DNA from 3 places in the Lysinibacillus sp. NPDC093190 genome. Region 1 is predicted to be linked to each of the others. Evidence: riboswitches for the same ligand, from Rfam matches in the RefSeq annotation. Region 1 holds a riboswitch; each other region holds the start of a gene.
The links. Region 1 has a riboswitch for S-adenosylmethionine ahead of metK (methionine adenosyltransferase). Riboswitches for the same ligand answer to the same signal wherever they lie in the genome.

Region 1 (2,274 bases):
CAGCAAAGCCTTTGAATACGAATAATTCGTCACGTTCTTTTAAATATTTTACTACTTTTACATATAAGTTATCGAACACTTCAGAAGAAATTGGTCGGTTAACTTTGCCCCAGTCAATTTTATCTTTTGTGCTATCTTCTTCTACCGTATATTTATCTTTAGGTGAACGACCAGTGTATTTGCCAGTTTCTGCACGAACTGCACCATCTACTGTTAACATAGCTTCACCACGAGAAGTAGCCTTTTCAGCTAATTGTGGTACTGAAAGTTGAACATTAATGTTACCGCCGCTTAATAATTCCTTCAGTTCGTTTGCAATTTCTACTGAATTCATCGATTAAATACCATCCTTTTTTATAGTATTCCCTAGAGTTTGAGGGAGATTTTCTTAATTTCAAAAATAGTATAACACAATTGCTTAAATAATCTATACTAATTCAGAAATTATTTTTCAGATTTTATTACTTTTCAAGAAAACGACAAAAAGTAAATTGATTCGTTTTGATAATGCTTTTTACCCTATTTATAATAAGTGATCACACAATCACTTTCGACACAGCAAAATTGCGTTTGGAAGCTCTTGGCTAACATGAGGTTCGCACAGGATGTGAAGTCTTAGCTGGTTTTTTTATCAGTTGGAGCTTGTTGTCAACTGAAAAGAGGCTACAATCATATTCATCCACCACATGTTTTGTAGCTACAAAATGTGCTGTAAAGGGGTCACACATATGTTAACACATGATGTGAGGTGGAGAATAGGGATTATTTTGTTTCAAATTACAGCATAATCCAAATTATAAATCCCATACTTTCTTTAAAAGAATACATTAAAAATATTTGACAACGTTCGACCTTTTACGTATTATGAGATATTGAACGGATACTCTTATCCCGAGCTGGTGGAGGGTCAGGCCCTGTGAAACCCGGCAACCTGCATGAACTATTTCACGACATGCGCTGGTGCCAACCTGATGCAAGGGGAAACCCCTTGAACGATAAGAGTGAAAGGTTATGAAGTCATTATTCCTTTCCTCATGTTAAGTAAACGTGAGAAAAGGATTTTTTTATTGTTAAAAACAAATATAAAGGTAAGTATATAGTCCTTTCCTTATTAAAATGACGGATCTTTCGAAACCCTCGTGTTAAGAGCAACAGCTGTTTTATTGTGCGAAAGTGAAACGACAGCAACAACGGCTTAAGAGTTCACTCCTTAGGGGCGGACTTGACATGGGTAATGAGTACCGTATTAATTCGCAAATACTATTTGTAAAAGTAATAGGAGGAAACCAAATGACAAAACGTCGACTGTTTACATCAGAGAGTGTAACAGAAGGACATCCAGACAAAATTTGTGATCAAATTTCGGATGCCATTTTAGATGCTATTTTAGCAGAAGATCCAAACGCACGTGTAGCGTGTGAAACAACAGTAACAACAGGCTTAGTTTTAGTAGCAGGAGAAATTACTACTTCTACTTATGTAGATATTAAAGGTATCGTTCGTGATACTGTAGCAGAAATCGGTTATACACGTGGAAAATATGGCTTTGATGCTGAAAACCTAGCAGTACTTGTTGCTATTGGTGAGCAATCACCTGATATTGCTCAAGGTGTTGACCAAGCATTAGAGGCGCGTGAAGGCTCTATGACAGATGCTGACATTGAAGCAATTGGTGCAGGTGACCAAGGCTTAATGTTCGGTTATGCATGTAACGAAACGCCAGAGCTTATGCCATTACCAATCAGTTTAGCGCATAAATTGGCTCGTCGTTTAACGGAAGTACGTAAATCTGGTGAACTAGCATATTTACGTCCAGACGGAAAAACGCAAGTAACGATTGAATATGATGAAAACAATGTACCAGTGCGCGTGGATACGATTGTCATTTCAACACAGCATGACGAAGAAGCTACACTTGAGCAAATTCAAGCAGACTTAAAAGAATTCGTTATTGCTCCAGTTGTTCCAAGTGAATTACTAGATGCAAATACTAAATATTTCATCAACCCAACTGGCCGATTCGTAATTGGTGGTCCAAAAGGGGATGCTGGTCTAACTGGACGTAAAATCATCGTTGATACATACGGTGGCTATGCACGTCATGGTGGAGGTGCTTTCTCTGGTAAGGACGCAACTAAGGTAGACCGTTCAGCGGCATATGCAGCACGCTATGTGGCAAAAAATATCGTAGCAGCAGGTTTAGCAGAACGTGCTGAAGTACAACTAGCTTATGCGATTGGTGTTGCTCAACCTGTATCTATTGCTGTTGATACA
Region 2 (2,274 bases), on a different contig from region 1:
GTACTTTTTCCTGCGCCACTATAGCCAATAACTCCATGAATTTCACCTTTTTTGACATGTAAGTTAATACCATCTATTGCTTTGACGATACCTTTTTTAGTTTTAAATTCTTTTGTTATATTTTCTAATTGAATCATACTGTGATATCTCCTTTCTAAGACCTTCTATAAAGCAAGAATCTGCTAGCTTTCCTGTAGGAGTCTTGCAGATTCTCGATTTTATGAAGGGTCCTTAATTGTCACTTACCAGCTTGGAATTACAGAACCTTGGAATTTTTCTTCTATAAATTTACGTACTTCATCAGATTGATAAGCTTCAACGAATTTTTTGATTGTTGGGTCGTCTTCGTTTTCAGCACGGACTGCAATGTAATTCACATAAGGAGAGTCAGTAGATTCTAAAAGGATTGAATCTTTTTTAGGATTAATGCCAGCATCAAGAGCGAAGTTCGTATTAATAGCTGCCACATCTACTTCACTAAGCTGTTTTGGAATTTGTGCAGCTTCTAATTCTATGAATTTTAAATTCTTTTTATTTTCTTCCACATCGCGAATAGATGCTGTTAAGCCGGTACCGTCTTTTAATTTAATATAGCCGGCCTCTTGAAGGACAAATAGGGCACGAGCTCCGTTCGTTGGATCATTTGGCAATCCGAATGTTGCACCATCAGGTACTTCATCGAGTGATTTATATTTTTCAGAGTAAATGCCTAAAGGATTTAAAATTGTTTTTCCTACTGGCACTAAATCTGTATTGTGATCTTTGTTAAATGTATCGAGGAATGGCTTGTGTTGATAGCTATTTACATCAAGATCACCCTCGGCTAACGATGTATTTGGTAAAACATAATCAGAGAAAGATTTTACTTCTACCTCTAAGCCCTGTTCTTTGGCAACTTTTGCAGCAACCTCTGCAATTTGCTCGTGTGGACCAGAAGTTACACCTACTACAATTTTATGTTCATTAATAGCCTTACTTTGACTATCTTTACTATCTTCTTTAGTACCACAGCCTACTAATGCTGCTACCAATGTGAGACTCGCTAAACCTAATAAAATTTTGTTTTTCTTTTTCATGAAACATACCTCCAAAGTTGTTTTATCGGTTTTTAAAAAAACAATTTCGCCTTGGCGTAATTGCCGTCCGGATTTTGAATTGTGCTAGCACAATTCAAAATCCGTGACATCCGCCGGAGGCTTTTATCTTCATATAAATGAAGATAAAAAAAACTCTCTTAAAAAATTAAGAGAGGCTCATGAAAAAGTGTCCTCTCTTATCTTTCAAACGATGATCGTTTGCAGGATTTAGCACCTTCCTTAAAAAAAGGAGGTTGCCGAGCTTCATAGGGCCAGTCCCTCAGCTACTCTTGATAAGAGATTTATAATATTTTTTTGTAAATCCGATAGAACTAATATAAATTATAGGATATAGTAAGTCAATCGAATTTTTAAAATTTTTTATTTTATTATAATATTTAGTTGAAACAGAATCCGCTAGAAGAAGGGCTGGAGCAACTAAAAAAGATAGTGAAATGAAAAACTGTTCCCATAGCAAGTTGAGCTAATGGAACAGTTTTTCGGGTAGAGTCTAGTCAGGTAGGGGGATTGAAATGTTCATGAGCTAAATAAGTTTAATTTTTCAATTCTGCTGATCGCTTCACATAAGCGGTCTTCGCTAACAAGTAAGCCAACCCGCACATAGCCTTCACCATATTGACCGAAGCCATTGCCTGCAGCTACTGCGATATCAGCTTTGTCGAGCAATAAATCGGCAAATTGTTCACTCGTAAAACCTAATGGAACAGGGAGCCATGCAAAGAAAGAGCCTCTCGGTGCTGTTACTTGCCAACCAATTCGCTGAGCTTCCTCAATCAGGACGTTTCGCCGACGCTCGTAAGTCGCTCTTAGTCCATCCGCGCAACTCTGGGAAGCAGTAAGTGCAACTGCCGCGGCTTGTTGCACTGCAGGAAATTGACTACAAAATAGATGATCTTGAATAAGGTTAATGGCTGCAACAATATCGGGGTTACCAACTGCAAAACCAATGCGCCAGCCTGCCATATTGTACGTTTTGGATAATGTATACATTTCAATACCGACATCTTTCGCACCGTCTGCTTGCAGGAAACTGATAGGTCTATTGCCGTCAAACCCAATCGCACCGTAGGCAAAATCATGTGATACGATAATATTGTGCTCTTTTGCAAAGCGTACTGTTTCCTCGAAAAATTCAAGTGTTGCAGTACCACCAGTTGGGTTATTCGGGTAATTCAAG
Region 3 (2,274 bases), on a different contig from region 1:
TTAGAAGATTATATATGGCATGACGTGCTTGTCAATCGACTGTTAAAGCGCGATGATACGGAGCTTGAGGAATGGATTACTAAAGAACGTAAAGCCTTTTTCTTAGAATGAAAGTATTGAAAAAGAATCTGCTAGCCGTCATGTACATTACAGAGGGCAAGCAGATTCTTTTTTCTTTAAATATTAATAAAAAACTTTATCAACATTGTATTTAGCGCGGAATGAATTGATCGCGTATGTTTCGTAAATTTCACGTTCCATTGGATCTTCCACTTCATACACTTCAATTTTGAAAATTTCATTACGATGATTTTTCATCGGTGATACATTGTCCTCGAAATGCTTTTTAATACGTTGACGAATTTTACGTGCTTTACCGACAAATAATAGTTCGTTCTCTTCATTGTAGAATAAGAAAATACCACCGTTTTCACGTGTGATTTTATGGAAATCAATAAAACCATGGTACGGTGTGATTGGTACATCACCTGGCTTTAAATCTTGTTCGCGTTGGCGAATCACTAAATCTGGTTTTGGAAATTCAATTTTAATCAAACTATTCACGTTCCTCTCTGTTACTAAAGGTATATGTTAACATAAATACAGCATGTTTACCATCAAATCATAATGTAAACATTCAAGATTAGTGTTAAACAAATTACCTAATGACATGCATGATTAATAACAAAATATTCTATGTATTATTGATATTCTTAATTGTTCATGTTACAATTCTTTTTAATTAAATAATCTTATCATGAGAAGTTGAGGGATTTGGCCCGATGACGCTTCAGCAACCTCTAACAAAAGTTAGAAAGGTGCTAATTCCAGCAAAGGATTTGTCCTTTGAGAGATAAGAGTGAACGTGGAAAAATCCTTCTCATTCTATCTCACATGGAATGAGGGGGATTTTTTAATTTCATCGTTTGACATAATCAACTTTGCGCAGGGCCCGTGCATTGATACTAAAGCACTAAATGATTTTAACAGAGAGAAATTAAAGAGAGGGGAATGCAAGATGCCAATTAATATTCCGAAAAACTTACCAGCTGGAGAACATTTACGTGAGGAAAAAATATTCGTTATGGAAGAGGACAGAGCGAAAACTCAACAAATTCGTCCATTAAATATCTTAATTTTTAATTTAATGCCGGAAAAAGAAAAAACAGAGCTGCAATTACTACGTTTATTAGGTAATACACCGTTACAGGTGAATATTACATTTTTAAATACGGCAACACATGAATCGAAAAATGTTAGTAAATCACATTTGCAATTATTTTATACGACGTTTAATCAAATTCGTCATCGTCGCTATGATGGCATGATTATTACGGGTGCACCAGTAGAAAAAATGGCATTTGAAGAAGTGAACTACTGGCAGGAAATTTCAGAAATTATGGATTGGTCCAAAACAAACGTAACATCAGTCTTACATATATGTTGGGGTGCTCAGGCAGCGTTATACCATCATTACGGTATCGGTAAAATTGAGCTTCCTGCTAAATGCTCAGGTGTATACTCTCATGTCATTACGGATTTAACGGTGGATTTAGTACGTGGCTTTAGTGATTCATTTACGGCACCACATTCACGTTATACATCCGTATCAATTGATGAAGTACTTAACCATCCTGATTTACGATTACTATCTTATTCAGAAGATGCTGGTGTTTTCATTGTGCAATCAAAGGATAATAAAAACATTATGATTACTGGCCATCTTGAATATGATGCGACAACTTTAGCTGATGAGTATAGTCGTGATGTTGCGAAAGGATTAGATATTGAGGTACCAGTAAATTACTTCCCACATGATAATCCAGCAAATGAACCGATAAATACGTGGCGTGCCCATACACATTTATTATTCTCGAATTGGTTGAACTACTACGTATACCAAGAAACACCATACGAGTGGGATTTCGTTGATGAAATTGAATATCATATATAATGCTATTTAATAGCTATTAAAAATGATGACCTTTTTATTACAGGGTCATCATTTTTATACGCCACTATGCTATTAACTTTCTGGAGAATTTTTATTTTTATCACTGTTTGGGGTATTGCCGGTATCGCTATCATTCTGTGTAATATTGCTTGAAGCGTTATCACTTTTGCTCGGTGAAGGATTTTCGCTATTGCTGCTACTATCACTTTGAGTAGGAATAACGTTATTACTGCTACTTTCATTTTGAGTAGAATTATCGTTATTACAATTACTTTCGTTTTGTGTAGTATTACCGCCATTGCTGCTACTATTACTTTGAG

Region 2: another riboswitch for S-adenosylmethionine. It lies ahead of ACQKOF_RS08285 (MetQ/NlpA family ABC transporter substrate-binding protein); the one in region 1 lies ahead of metK (methionine adenosyltransferase).
Region 3: another riboswitch for S-adenosylmethionine. It lies ahead of metA (homoserine O-acetyltransferase MetA); the one in region 1 lies ahead of metK (methionine adenosyltransferase).

The regions. Positions count from the first base shown of each region.
Region 1 is NZ_JBNNVG010000037.1:18,948-21,221, reverse strand. Features, by position in the region: gene pckA (phosphoenolpyruvate carboxykinase (ATP)) at 1-334, opposite strand, end outside; SAM riboswitch class I at 884-1,002, shown strand; gene metK (methionine adenosyltransferase) at 1,291-2,274, shown strand, end outside.
Region 2 is NZ_JBNNVG010000007.1:153,815-156,088, reverse strand. Features, by position in the region: gene ACQKOF_RS08290 (methionine ABC transporter ATP-binding protein) at 1-137, opposite strand, end outside; gene ACQKOF_RS08285 (MetQ/NlpA family ABC transporter substrate-binding protein) at 243-1,076, opposite strand; SAM riboswitch class I at 1,271-1,376, opposite strand; gene ACQKOF_RS08280 (pyridoxal phosphate-dependent aminotransferase) at 1,614-2,274, opposite strand, start outside.
Region 3 is NZ_JBNNVG010000004.1:17,436-19,709, forward strand. Features, by position in the region: gene ACQKOF_RS04755 (TrmB family transcriptional regulator) at 1-111, shown strand, start outside; gene ACQKOF_RS04760 (nucleotide excision repair endonuclease) at 184-555, opposite strand; SAM riboswitch class I at 750-860, shown strand; gene metA (homoserine O-acetyltransferase MetA) at 1,019-1,954, shown strand; partial or broken gene ACQKOF_RS04770 (hypothetical protein) at 2,027-2,274, opposite strand, start outside.